DNA from 4 places in the Rhizobium sp. P1_B8 genome. Region 2 is predicted to be linked to each of the others. Evidence: riboswitches for the same ligand, from Rfam matches in the RefSeq annotation. Region 2 holds a riboswitch; each other region holds the start of a gene.

Region 1 (3,205 bases), on a different contig from region 2:
GGCTGCTGATGAAGGGCGGCGCGGTGTTGGAAACGCTCGGCAAGGTGACGATGGTCGCCTTCGACAAGACAGGCACGCTGACAGAAGGCAAGCCTCAGGTGACCGACATCATTTCCTTTGGCCTGAGCGAGGCGCAGGTGTTGTCGCGCGCGGCGGTGCTGGAGCAGGGTTCCAGCCATCCGCTGGCGCTGGCGATCCTCAACCGCGCCAAGGCGGATGGCGTTCCCGTGCCGCCGGCCTTCGAGCTGGAAGCGCTGCCGGGCAAGGGTGTCAGCGGCAAAGTCGGCGGTGAGGCGCTGGATCTGCTGTCGCCGCCTGCCGCCCGCGAGCGCGGGACGCTCAGCGCGGAACAGGATGCACGCATCACGGCGCTGAACGACGAGGGCAAGAGCGTGTCGGTGCTGCTCGTCAACGGTGTTGCGGCCGGCCTGATCGCCATGCGTGACGAGCCGCGTGAGGATGCCGAGGCCGGGCTCGCTGCCCTCAAATCAGCAGGCGTCAAGGCGATGATGTTGACGGGCGACAACAAGCGGACGGCAGCAGCCGTTGCCGGTATGCTCGGCATCGACTGGCGCGGCGAGATGATGCCGGAGGATAAGCAGCGGGTCGTTGGCGAATTGAAGCGCCAGGGCTTCATCGTCGCCAAGGTCGGCGACGGTATCAACGATGCTCCGGCGCTGGCCGCTGCCGATATCGGCATCGCCATGGGTGGCGGCACCGATGTGGCGCTGGAGACGGCGGATGCTGCCGTGCTGCACGGACGCGTTGGCGACGTGGCGCGGATGATCGAACTTTCCAAACGCACGATGCGCAACATCCTGCAGAATATCACCATCGCACTCGGGCTGAAGGCGGTGTTTCTGGTGACGACGATCATAGGGATCACCGGGCTCTGGCCAGCGATTCTCGCCGATACCGGCGCCACAGTGCTGGTGACGATCAATGCGCTACGATTGCTTCGAATAAAGATATAAACATTCCTGACTTCATCCCTCCGGCATTCGTCACCGATGGGATGTCCCATCGACGATTCGGGCCCGATCTCGAATCGAAAATCGCGGGACCGGCCATAGGTAGGCTCTCCTCGTCGGGACTTTCTCCACAGCCTGATTTCTTTAAGCTTTGGTTAGCCATGATTTTCACAGGAACGTAGCGATTTCAAACCTGTCGTAACGCAATGCACAAACCATCCGTTGACGCGAATTTGGATTGGCGTACTATATCTAGTGTTCGAGGTTCCGTCGATTCGTGAGGATCGGCGGCTAAGACGGGAATTCGGTGCGCTTCGCCATCATGGCGCGGCAATGCCGGGGCTGCCCCCGCAACTGTAAGCGGCGAGCAACTGTCCGATTTCAGGTCACTGGAGCATGATGCTCCGGGAAGGCTGGGCAGGCGCTTTGACCCGTGAGCCAGGAGACCTGCCTCGAACGAAACGTCCACGGGCGGGGTGTCCGGAAGGTCGCGTTGCATGGCTGCGGGGAATCTCCGCATCGCGTTTCGCAGGCCCGAACCTCCGCATGAGCCACTTCGGGGTGAAGTCATGTCAGTATTTCAGTTCAGGCCGCCACCCGCTAGAGGTAGAGGGCGGAGTACGCCCAGCGGCTGAACAGCCGCACAGCTCAAAATCATCAGAAAATTTTTCGACGGATATCGACAGATTTCCGATCGATGTCCTGCGCCCAATCGCATCGTCACGAGGAATATCATGACCATTACCGTCTACAGCAAGCCTGCCTGCGTCCAATGCACTGCCACCTACCGCGCCCTCGACCGTCTGGGCGTCGATTATGACATCGTCGATATCTCGCAGGATGCCGAAGCGCTCGATCGCGTCCGTAGCCTCGGCTACATGCAGGCACCTGTCGTCATCGCCGGCGAGCAGCATTGGGCGGGCTTCCGTCCCGACATGATCAGCGCGCTCTCCTGACCTGAGGACAAGCGATGGGCTTGATTGTCTATTATTCCAGCCGATCCGAGAACACCCATCGGTTCGTCGCCAAACTCGGTCTGCGCGCGGCGCGCATTCCGCCAGGTGGCGCAGACGCGTTCCATATCCGCGAACCCTTCGTGCTGATCGTGCCGACCTATAGCGGCGACGGCGGCAAGGGTGCCGTTCCCAAGCAGGTGATCCGTTTCCTCAACGATGCGGAAAACCGAGGACACATCCGCGGCGTGATCGCCGCGGGCAACAGCAATTTCGGCGAGACATACGGGCTCGCCGGCGACGTGGTCTCGCAGAAATGCCAAGTGCCGTACCTTTACCGGTTCGAGCTCATGGGTACCGAAGACGACGTCGCCAAGGTCAAACACGGAATGGAACGATTTTGGACACGGGAACAAACCTGAAGCGGGATGCGGGCGCAAAACCGCATCAAACTTTTGCTCAGCCCGCCGGGGAAAGGCCGCCGAAGGCAGCCGAAACGCTCGACTATCACGCGCTGAACGCGATGCTGAACCTCTATGACGATGGGGGGCGGATTCAGCTCGACAAGGATCGTTTGGCGGCCAAGCAATATTTCCTCCAGCATGTGAACCAGAACACGGTGTTCTTCCACAATCTGAGGGAAAAGCTCGATTACCTCGTGACCGAGGGATATTACGAGCAGGAGGTTCTCGACCAGTATTCCTTCAATTTCGTGCGGGATCTGTTCGACCAGGCCTATGCCAAGAAATTCCGTTTCCCGACCTTCCTCGGCGCCTTCAAATATTACACCAGCTATACGCTGAAGACCTTCGACGGCAAGCGCTATCTCGAGCGCTATGAGGACCGCATCTGCATGGTGGCTCTGGCCTTGGCGCGTGGCGACGAGGCCCTTGCCCGCGACATGGTCGACGAGATCATTTCCGGCCGTTTCCAGCCGGCGACGCCGACCTTCCTCAATGCCGGCAAGAAGCAGCGCGGCGAACTGGTTTCCTGCTTTCTGCTGCGCGTCGAGGACAATATGGAATCGATCGGCCGGTCGATCAATTCGGCGCTGCAATTGTCGAAGCGCGGCGGCGGTGTGGCGCTGTCGCTGACGAATATCCGCGAGGCGGGCGCGCCGATCAAGCATATCGAGAACCAGTCCTCGGGCATCATCCCGGTGATGAAGCTGCTCGAAGACAGTTTCTCCTATGCCAACCAGCTCGGGGCGCGGCAGGGCGCGGGTGCGGTCTATCTCAATGCCCATCATCCCGATATCATGCGCTTCCTTGACACCAAGCG
Region 2 (3,205 bases):
TTTGCTGCGGAATGATGACGCGCGAAACAATATCGGCGCCGACCATGTAAATCGCACCGCCGAGCGCTGTTGCCGGCAGCAGCCGCCCATGCCCCGGCCCGACGAGGAAGCGGGCGGCGTGAGGGATGACGAGGCCAACGAAGCCGATCGAACCCACCATGCTAACGACGCTTGCCGTCATCGCCGCCGTCATGCCGAACAGCACGATTTGGACGCGGCGTACGGCAATGCCGAGCGAGGCGGCAGCATCCGTGCCGAAAGCGAAGGCGTCCAGCGCCCGCACATGGGCCATGCAGATGATGAAGCCGGCAAGCGCGATCGGCACCGACAGATAGACATCGGGCCAGCGCACGCCACTGAGCGAACCCAAAAGCCAGAACAGGATGCCGCGCGCCTGCTCGGCATTCGCCGATGTCGTCACGATGTAGGAGGTCAGCGCATTGAAGAGCTGCGAACCGGCGACGCCGCAAAGGATGATGCGCTCGCCGCTTCCTCCCGCACCCGTTGCCAGGAAGCCGACCAGCAGAAAGGCGATCACCGCACCGATGAAGGCGCCGCTCGAGAGGCCGAGAATACCGTAGCCGAAGCCGAGGATCATCACGCAGACGGCGCCCGTCGAGGCGCCGGCGGAGATGCCGAGCACATAGGGTTCGGCCAGCGGATTGCGCAGCAGCGCCTGCAGGATCGCACCGGAGAGCGAGAGCGATGCGCCGGCGCTGGCCGCGACGAGCGCGCGGCTCAGACGATAATCCCAGACGATGCCCTGGTGGATGCGGCTGATCTCGAAATTCGTTCCGAACAGCCGGTTCGAGACCGCCTCCGCCGTGGTCGCAACGGGAATTGCGATCTCGCCGATGGAAACGGCAAGGCTGATCATCAGCCCGAGCAGGAGAAGTGCGGCAATGGTGAGCGCGGCAAGCGCCCACCATCCCTGTTGCCTGACCGACATTGCCTTCACTGCGCCAGGCCGAAGGACTTGATGCCGTTCGCCAATGTCTCGATGCCATCGATCGTGCGGATCGTCGGGTTCATCGACTGCGCGTCCATCATCACGAAGTGCTTGTTTTTGACCGCGTCGAGCTCCTTGGTCACAGGGTCGCTCTCAAGAAAATCGACCTTGACCTTAGGATCGTCAGCCGCATAACGGCGGCGGTCCATGGTCGCGAGCACGATGACGGCAGGGTTCGCCTGGGTGATGGTTTCCCAACCCACCAGCGGCCATTCCTCTTCCGTGGTGACGACGTTCTTCGCACCGATCGTCTTCAGGATATAGGCGGGCGCGCTGTTCTTGCCGGCGATGAAGGCGTCGCCGCTGACCTCTTTGCTGGAGAACCAGAAGACGACGGGCAGGTTCTTGCCCGATGCGCCCGATATCGACGCGACAGCATCCGCCTCGCGCTTCTTCAGCGCCGAAATCAGCGCATCGCCGCGGTCCTTCACGTCGAAAATCTCCGAGAGCTCGGCGATTTCCCGGTAGATCAGGTCCATCGTGAACAATTCCCCACGCACGCCGTCGCCGCCATCTGTGTTGACCTTGGCGATGCAATCGGCCGGCGCGAGATAGGTATTGATCCCGAGATCCTTGAACTGTTCCCGCTTGCCGACGGAGCCCTGCGCGCCGACATGCCATTCGAACTCGGCCGCCACTAGGTCGGGCTCCTGCCCGACGACGGATTCGAAGCTCGGATCGTTGTCGGCAAGCCGCTTTATCTTGCTGTTGGCCTCGGCATATTGCGGCAGGACTGGACCGACCCAGACGGCCGTCCCGGCGATCTTGTCGGCAAGGCCGAGCGAGAAAAGAATTTCGGTCATACCCTGGCCGATCGAAACGATCCTGGCGGGCGCCTTCTGAAAAGTCACCTGCTGGCCGCAATTACTGACGGTCAGGGGGTAGTGCGTCGCGGCAAGGCTTGGTGCCGCAAGGCCGGCAAGCCCGAAGGCATATGTCATGGCGGCGAGAATCTGGCGCATGGAAAACCTCGATGAAGGAAAAAATCACGGCCGTTCCGCGCATGTGCGCGGACCGAAAGCACGCTTAGGCGTGCCCTAGCCGCAGGAGGCCCAATCGAGACGGATGCATGCCGGAATTCGGCGAAGGTTCAGCAGGTCAATCATATCTGTTCCTTGTCCGGGCATCCCCGCCCGGTTGATTGGATCGTGATTGACGGCAGGTCTCCTGGCTTGCGGATATCCGTCGTTACATCCGCCTTCCCGCGATATCCGCAGTGGCAGGGCCATAGGCCCTTCAGAGATGGCCAGTCGCTGGCCACTCCTGAGATGATCGACAATCCGCTTACAGTTGCGGGGGCAGCCACGGTCTCGGTCCCTACTGGGTCGTCCTCACCGTGTTCCCTATTAATCCCCTTGGAGTCATCTTCAGGGAACCGTCGAACCCAGTTACGTCGCAGACCTGCCTAACGTCAATGATTATTGCGGAGGATCGTGCCGGCCCACCGCGGCAAATTGCGAGACCTCGAAGCAAAACTCGCCAGCACCCTCGCGCAAAAGCTATCGTCTGCGGCGCTGGCGTCGGGTCATCAGTCGGCGTGCGTCACGACGGATTGCGGAAGGCGGGCCCCCGACATAGCTTTGGCGCCACCGATTTCAACGAGGTCTGATGTAGCAATGAGCAATCCGGATAGCACCGATCTCGCCGCAGCCAGGATAGACGCAATTCGCCAAGCAGCCGAGCAAGGCGATGCACAAGCACAATTTGAATTAGGCCATATGACCGCACGAGGTGAAGGTGTCACCGGGGATAAAGCCGAAGGCGCGAGATGGCTTCGGAAAGCGGGCGAACAAGGTCATGTCGATGCGCAATTCCTCCTGGCTGGCCTGTATCTCATGGGGGACGGCGTTGCACAGAGCGCGCCGGAAGGCGTCGAGTGGCTTGATAGAGCCGCCAGTCAAGGCCATGCCGACGCACAGTATTTATTGGGCTTGATGAGAGAGGACGGCGACGGTTGCGATATCGATCCAACAGACGCCGTAAGATGGTACGGCCAGGCCGCAAACCAGGATCATGCCGGTGCGCAATACAGGCTAGCCCAAATGAAAGAGCACGGCGTGGGCTGCGAGATCAATCTGACAGAGGCTTTCAAATGGTACCGTCGTGCAGCGCTTCAGGATTACCCTGATGCAAGCGAAGATCTGCTCGATTTATGTCGTGCACATCCAGACCTGCCGCTTCCAGTATCAGAATTGC
Region 3 (3,205 bases), on a different contig from region 2:
TCCTCCGGAATTCCGATGCGCACCGGTCCGTCCAGCGGTTTGCTGCGGATCGTCGCGGCGGCCTCGTTCAGGAGGTCGATTATCCTGCGGGCATAGGGGACGAGCTGTATGCCCTGGCGCGTCAGCAGCACGCCGCGGGCGCCCCGTTCGAACAGGGTTTCGCCGATCGTCTGCTCAAGCCGCTTGATCTGAGTGCTGACCGCCGACTGCGTCCGCCCGATGCGCTGGGCAGCCGCGGAGAAATTGGAGGTCTCGGCAACGACCAGGAAGGTTCTGAGCAGGTCGCTCTCGATCGGTTCGTGCATGGGTTAGCCATAGAAAAAATCGATGATAGATATCTCTACTATTCGTTTGTCTGATGTCAATTCTTGGCGCAGAAATGAACGGCGTTCGACTTCCTTCTTTGAGAATATCTGCGTGACCATTGAAAATCCGGCCAGACGCCTCGCAGGCAGCGAGCACGAGAAGGGTGTGCTTCTCATCATTGCCGCGACACTTGCCTGGAGCGCGAGCGGCGTCTACTCGCGGCTCCTGACGACCGACGTATGGACGGCGATTGCCTGGCGATCGCTGTTCGGCGGCCTGTTTCTGCTGATCCCCTGCCTTTTCCTCGAAGGGGGCATCTCGCGGCAGCAATGGCGATCCGTCTTCCATCCGTCCGGTCTTGCCATGATCGCATGCCAGACCTTCAGTCAGGTATGCTTCATCGGGGCGCTTTACATGACCACCGTCGCCAATGTGACGATGATCTATGCGACCGCGCCCTTTATCGCAGCGTTGCTCGGCTGGGTCATCCTCAGGGAGAGGGTCTCCAGGCGGACGCTGATTGCCGGCGGCATTTCGCTCCTCGGAGTCGCGGTCATTGTCGCCTCGTCGATCGGCGGCGGCACCGGTTGGGGTGACCTGCTGGCGCTCGGCATGACCGCGTCCTTCGCACTCGTCATCATCATTCCGCGCATCAGTCCCGACGTGCCAAGCCTGCCGCCGACCGTGGTCAGCGCTTTCCTGACACTCGCACTCTTCGCGCCGTTCGGTTCGGTCGGCTCGCTCGACTTGCACAACTGGATCGTCCTTGCCGCCTTCGGCGCGACCAATTTCTCCCTGGCGCTGGTGCTCTTCCTTGCCGGGGCGAAACGAATGCCGCCGGCGGAAGCGGCGCTGATCGGCACGATGGAAATCGTGCTCACGCCCTTCTGGGTCTGGCTGCTGTTTTCCGAAGAGCCGCCCGTTGCCACCTTTTTCGGCGGCGCGATCATCCTCGGCGCCGTATTCTGGCACACCGCAATCGACGTCAGCCGCAGCCGGCGACCGCATCGCGCCTAAAGCCTTTAGGCGGCGATCAAATCTTCCCGGACGATCCGGAAAACCGCCGTATTCGCGGGATCAATTATTTCCGCTACGCAGCGCTATTGCGACTTTGCCGACTGTCGTCTTTGAGTTGCGCCCATGTCGTTTTCTTGATCGCTGTTTTACGTCAGGCATGGTTTGCTTGTGGTGTTCAAGGCGCTATCTCGCAAACTGGCGAAATGGACCATTGGGACGCTGGCCTGACGCCGGCGCTGCCCCGCAGCGGTAGAAGAACTGAAATCCTCAAGGAAATCGCCGGATAGACATCCGGAAAGATATCGAGATGGATCGAAAGGAGATTCTGGAGCCGGAAACCAGCTCTTGGCATAGCAAATCGACGGATTGCGGCAGATGATCACGAGCGGAACGACAGGCGAAAACCATGGCGTTCACTCCTCTTCTCCATCCAATCTGTCCCTTTTGCAAATCGAATATCGCCCGATGCGGCGGTATCCTCGTGTTGTGGACCGGGCTGCAGAGGAGGCAGGCCGGAGGGAAGGTTGCCATCGACTGCATCGGTTGCAGATCGAGGCATTCAAACAAGTGGGAGGAACTCATGAGCAAAAATAGAGGCGTCGTCTATCTCCGGCCGGGCAAGGTCGAAGTTCGCGACATCGACGATCCGAAGCTGGAAGCGCCCGATGGCCGCCGCATCGAACACGGCGTCATTCTGAAGGTGATATCGACCAACATCTGCGGCTCCGACCAGCATATGGTCCGCGGCCGCACGACGGCGATGCCGGGCCTGGTCCTCGGTCATGAAATCACCGGCGAGATCATCGAAAAAGGCGTCGACGTCGAAATGCTCGATATCGGCGATATCGTCTCGGTGCCGTTTAATGTCGCCTGCGGCCGCTGCCGCTGCTGCAAATCCCAGGATACGGGCGTCTGCCTGACGGTAAATCCGTCGCGCGCCGGCGGTGCCTATGGCTATGTCGACATGGGTGGCTGGATCGGCGGACAGGCGCGCTATGTCACCATTCCCTACGCCGATTTCAACCTGCTGAAAATTCCCGATCGGGACAAAGCCATGGCGAAGATCCGCGATCTCACCATGCTTTCCGACATTCTGCCCACCGGCTTCCATGGCGCGGTGCGGGCTGGCGTCGGGGTCGGCTCGACCGTCTATGTCGCCGGCGCCGGTCCTGTCGGGCTTGCGGCTGCCGCTTCGGCTCGCATTCTCGGCGCTGCCGTCGTGATGATCGGCGATTTCAACAAGGACCGCCTGGCCCATGCGGCGAAGGTCGGTTTCGAACCGATCGACCTGTCGAAGAGCGACCGTCTCGGCGACATGATCGCTCAGGTCGTCGGCACCAATGAAGTCGATAGCGCCATCGACGCGGTCGGCTTCGAGGCACGCGGCCACTCCGGCGGCGAACAGCCGGCGATCGTGCTCAATCAGATGATGGAGATTACCCGTGCCGCGGGTTCGATCGGCATTCCCGGCCTCTACGTCACCGAGGATCCGGGCGCCGTCGACAATGCCGCCAAACACGGCAATCTCTCGCTCCGCTTCGGCCTCGGCTGGGCCAAGGCGCAGTCCTTTCACACGGGCCAGACGCCGGTGCTGAAGTACAATCGCCAGCTCATGCAGGCGATCCTGCACGACCGGCTGCCAATCGCCGATATCGTCAACGCCAAGGTCATCCCGCTCGACGATGCCGCCAGTGGATATGAGAGCTTCGACCAGGGTGCGGCGACGAAATATGTCCTCGATCCGCACGGAGATGTCGCGAAAGCCGCGTAGCGAATAGTACCGAGGACTCCGCCTGATAGGGATGGTCGGAAACCGGCCATCCCGCATTCGTCAGACGACAGTTTGTTGACGAACTACTGGATGCTGAACGGGAAATATTTT
Region 4 (3,205 bases), on a different contig from region 2:
CGCAGCACGTCATGGGCTGATATGATGTCCTTCAGCGCTTCGACGAAACCGGCGGGATCGGCAATGGCTCCGAGATCGACGACAAAGCTGTCGAATTCGTCGTGATCGTGCGGCGCGCCATCCTCATGCTCCAGCTCGTGATGCGACTTGCGATTGGCGACATCGTCCTCCGTGCCGATGCCAAGGCCGAGCAAGATGCCGGCTGACACCTCGCCATTTCTCGCCTCGATCATCACGGGCTTGCGCACCGTGCGGGAGGCGACCTCGTCGCGCACCCTGATAAGGCCCGCAGCGTCGATTAGGTCGGTCTTGTTGAGCACGATGAGGTCGGCGCAGGTGAGCTGGTCCTCGAACAGCTCCTCGATCGGGCTTTCGTGATCGAGCGATTCATCCTCGGCACGGCGCGCATCGACGGCATCATGGTCGTCGGCAAAACGGCCGGCGGCAACGGCAGCACTATCGACCACCGTGATGACACCGTCGACGGTCACCTGGGTGCGAATGTCGGGCCAGTTGAAGGCGGCGACCAGCGGCTGCGGCAAAGCAAGGCCCGAGGTTTCGATGACGATATGGTCGGGCCGCTGTTCGCGTTCGAGCAGCTTCGTCATCGTCGGGATGAAGTCGTCCGCGACCGTGCAGCAGATGCAGCCATTGGTGAGCTCGATAATGTCGTCCTCGGTGCAATTGTCTGCACCGCAGCCCTTCAGCACGTCGCCGTCGACGCCGAGATCGCCGAATTCGTTGATAATCAGCGCAATCTTCTTGCCGCCGGCATTGGTCAGCAGGTTGCGGATCATCGTCGTTTTGCCGGCACCGAGGAAGCCGGTAATGACGGTTGCGGGAATCTTCTGCTGGTTCATGGACTTAACCCTTCATTTTCAGCGGCAGGCCTGCCGCGATGAAATAAACTTCGGCGGCCCTCGCCGCGATCGATTGGTGCAGCCGGCCGGCATGATCGCGAAAATCCCGCGCCATACGATTATCCGGCACGATGCCGAGACCGACCTCGTTGGAAACGAAAACGAGCCGCGCCTGCGCGGCGGGCAGGAAATCGGCAAGTGCGGCAAATTCCGCCGCCATGTCGCGCTCCTCGATCATCAGATTGGTGACCCAGAGCGTCAGGCAATCGATCAGCACGATGCGCCCTTCGCCGTCGATGGCGGTAAGCTTGCCGACAAGATCGAGCGGCTCCTCATGCGTCGTCCAGGACGGACCGCGATCGGCCTTGTGTTGCGTGATGCGCGCCTGCATCTCCTCGTCCCAGGCCCGTCCGGTGGCAAGGTAGTGGCGATCCAGATCGGTCGCGGTGACGAGGGATTCGGCGAACCGGGACTTGCCGGAGCGCGCGCCGCCAAGGATGAAGACGGTGTTGGAGGGGGCAGCCGTCATGCCGGCGTTGCCTTCTGAATAGATGCCGCGCAAGCCGCAACGGAAGACGCCGGCGGCTGTAGGGCCCCGCCAAATCGCGCCGCACCAGGCTGCGCTGAATTCAATCGTTCAGCCAAGACAACCTCCGTGCTGGCAACGGGCATAGTGCCCAGGTGTGGGCTTCGCGCCCGGCACGCATGGCAGGTCTCCTGGCTCGCAGTTATCGGCCGCGATCGGGGCAGACCGGAAACCGGTCGCCCTGATCGTGCCAGCGGATCATCCTCGCCTTCCCGGCTGCATCGGTGAAAAAGTGGACGATTCGTAGACTTGAGAGGCGTCCGACCCCGGTTGATCACCATGCATATCCAGTGGCTTTTCCGGCATGTCGTCCGTCCCGCCCGCCTGCAGGATTGCAGGCTGTCGGCAGAAAAGGCTTCACGCCGGATGGACGACCCTGACCGCACTACAGTCGCGGGGTCGGCTGTGATGAAGGCGCCCGGCTTGGGTCCGCCCCGTCACATTCCCTTTTCATCCGGAAGGGCGTAATACCGATCCGGAACCATCCGTTATGTCAGGATGGTCGGGCGACCATCCGTTGAGGGATGGTTAGGCAAGCTCAGAGGTGAAGTCAACCGGCCTTGGCGACCGGGCAATGGCCGGCCAGAGGAAGCAACTCCGCCAACACGACTTACTCTACCTAAAATATCGTCATTTATCATAGACTTACGTCATAAAAATTTGTCCCCGCCGCCGGCTTTTCGCCGCAATTGCGTCGCAAGCGGACTGCGCGACCATCTCTGCCCTTGACCGGGCCTCTCCCCGCCTAGTTGTCTAGCCATGCTTATGAAATTGGATCGGCGCCGTTTTCGTGCGCTGCGTGTTTTCTTCGATCCGGGACGCCTGCGGGCGCTGACCCGCCGTAGCGAGGTTGGCCTGTCGCTGGCGGGCGCCGTCGTCGGCATCATCTCGGGTCTCGCCGTCACCGGCATGAGTTACGTCTCCAACGAGCTGCATCAGCTGGTCTTCGGCATATCAGACAGCGAACGGCTGAGCTCGTCCGAGATCGAGAACAAGATGCTGCTGCTCACTGCCCCCGTCATTGGCGGCGCCCTGCTCGGCATGTTGCTCCTAGTGCTGGCGAAACGACGCAAGAAGCCGATGGTCGACCCGATCGAGGCCAATGCGCTGCATGGCGGCCGCCTGTCCTTGACCGACAGCATCATCGTTGCCGTGCAGAACCTGATCTCCAACGGTTTCGGCGCCTCCGTCGGCCTGGAGGCCGGCTATACCCAGCTTGCCGCCGGCCTCGCCTCCAAATTCGGCCTGAAGCTGCAGCTTCGCCGCTCGGACCTGCGCACCCTCGTTGGCTGCGGCGCGGCGGGCGCCATCGCCGCCGCCTTCAACGCGCCGCTGACCGGCGCTTTCTATGCCTTCGAGCTGATCATCGGCACCTATACGATCGTGTCGCTGACGCCTGTCGTCGTCTCCGCCCTTGTCTCCACCCTGATCGCAAGGCTGCTTGCCGGCAGCGATTTCACCATCGATATCGGCAGCTTCGGCTCGGTCGTGCCAGCCGATTATATCCCGGCACTGCTGCTCGGTGCTTTCTGCGCCGGTGTCGGCATCCTGATCATGCAGGGCGTCGCCTTTGTCGAAGAGCTGGCGCGCAAGAGCTCGATCGCCCCACCCTTCCGCCCGGCACTCGGCATCATCATCGTCGGGCTGTTGGCGATGATCTCACCGCAGGTGCTCTCGGCCGGCCACGGCGCGTTGCATCTCAACCTTTCCCGTGAGGTGGCGATCCCGACGCTGATCGGCCTCTTCCTCTTGAAATCCT

The links. A riboswitch is a leader RNA that binds a small molecule or an ion and turns the genes downstream of it on or off. The one in region 2 is predicted to bind cobalamin.
Region 1: linked by a shared signal. The riboswitch ahead of nrdH (glutaredoxin-like protein NrdH) and the one ahead of AC1D2N_RS26560 (ABC transporter substrate-binding protein) in region 2 are both predicted to bind cobalamin.
Region 3: linked by a shared signal. The riboswitch ahead of fdhA (formaldehyde dehydrogenase, glutathione-independent) and the one ahead of AC1D2N_RS26560 (ABC transporter substrate-binding protein) in region 2 are both predicted to bind cobalamin.
Region 4: linked by a shared signal. The riboswitch ahead of cobU (bifunctional adenosylcobinamide kinase/adenosylcobinamide-phosphate guanylyltransferase) and the one ahead of AC1D2N_RS26560 (ABC transporter substrate-binding protein) in region 2 are both predicted to bind cobalamin.

What each region holds. Positions count from the first base shown of each region.
Region 1 is NZ_JBFTZZ010000035.1:11,323-14,527, reverse strand. Features, by position in the region: gene AC1D2N_RS30400 (heavy metal translocating P-type ATPase) at 1-974, shown strand, start outside; cobalamin riboswitch at 1,217-1,440, shown strand; gene nrdH (glutaredoxin-like protein NrdH) at 1,706-1,927, shown strand; gene nrdI (class Ib ribonucleoside-diphosphate reductase assembly flavoprotein NrdI) at 1,942-2,346, shown strand; gene nrdE (class 1b ribonucleoside-diphosphate reductase subunit alpha) at 2,325-3,205, shown strand, end outside.
Region 2 is NZ_JBFTZZ010000026.1:39,916-43,120, forward strand. Features, by position in the region: gene AC1D2N_RS26555 (FecCD family ABC transporter permease) at 1-949, opposite strand, end outside; gene AC1D2N_RS26560 (ABC transporter substrate-binding protein) at 955-1,971, opposite strand; cobalamin riboswitch at 2,150-2,404, opposite strand; gene AC1D2N_RS26565 (tetratricopeptide repeat protein) at 2,626-3,205, shown strand, end outside.
Region 3 is NZ_JBFTZZ010000019.1:94,668-97,872, reverse strand. Features, by position in the region: gene AC1D2N_RS22725 (LysR substrate-binding domain-containing protein) at 1-305, opposite strand, end outside; gene AC1D2N_RS22720 (DMT family transporter) at 418-1,323, shown strand; cobalamin riboswitch at 1,485-1,684, shown strand; gene fdhA (formaldehyde dehydrogenase, glutathione-independent) at 1,904-3,094, shown strand; gene AC1D2N_RS22710 (transporter substrate-binding domain-containing protein) at 3,178-3,205, opposite strand, start outside.
Region 4 is NZ_JBFTZZ010000003.1:59,759-62,963, forward strand. Features, by position in the region: gene cobW (cobalamin biosynthesis protein CobW) at 1-860, opposite strand, end outside; gene cobU (bifunctional adenosylcobinamide kinase/adenosylcobinamide-phosphate guanylyltransferase) at 865-1,389, opposite strand; cobalamin riboswitch at 1,551-1,947, opposite strand; gene AC1D2N_RS05915 (chloride channel protein) at 2,206-3,205, shown strand, end outside.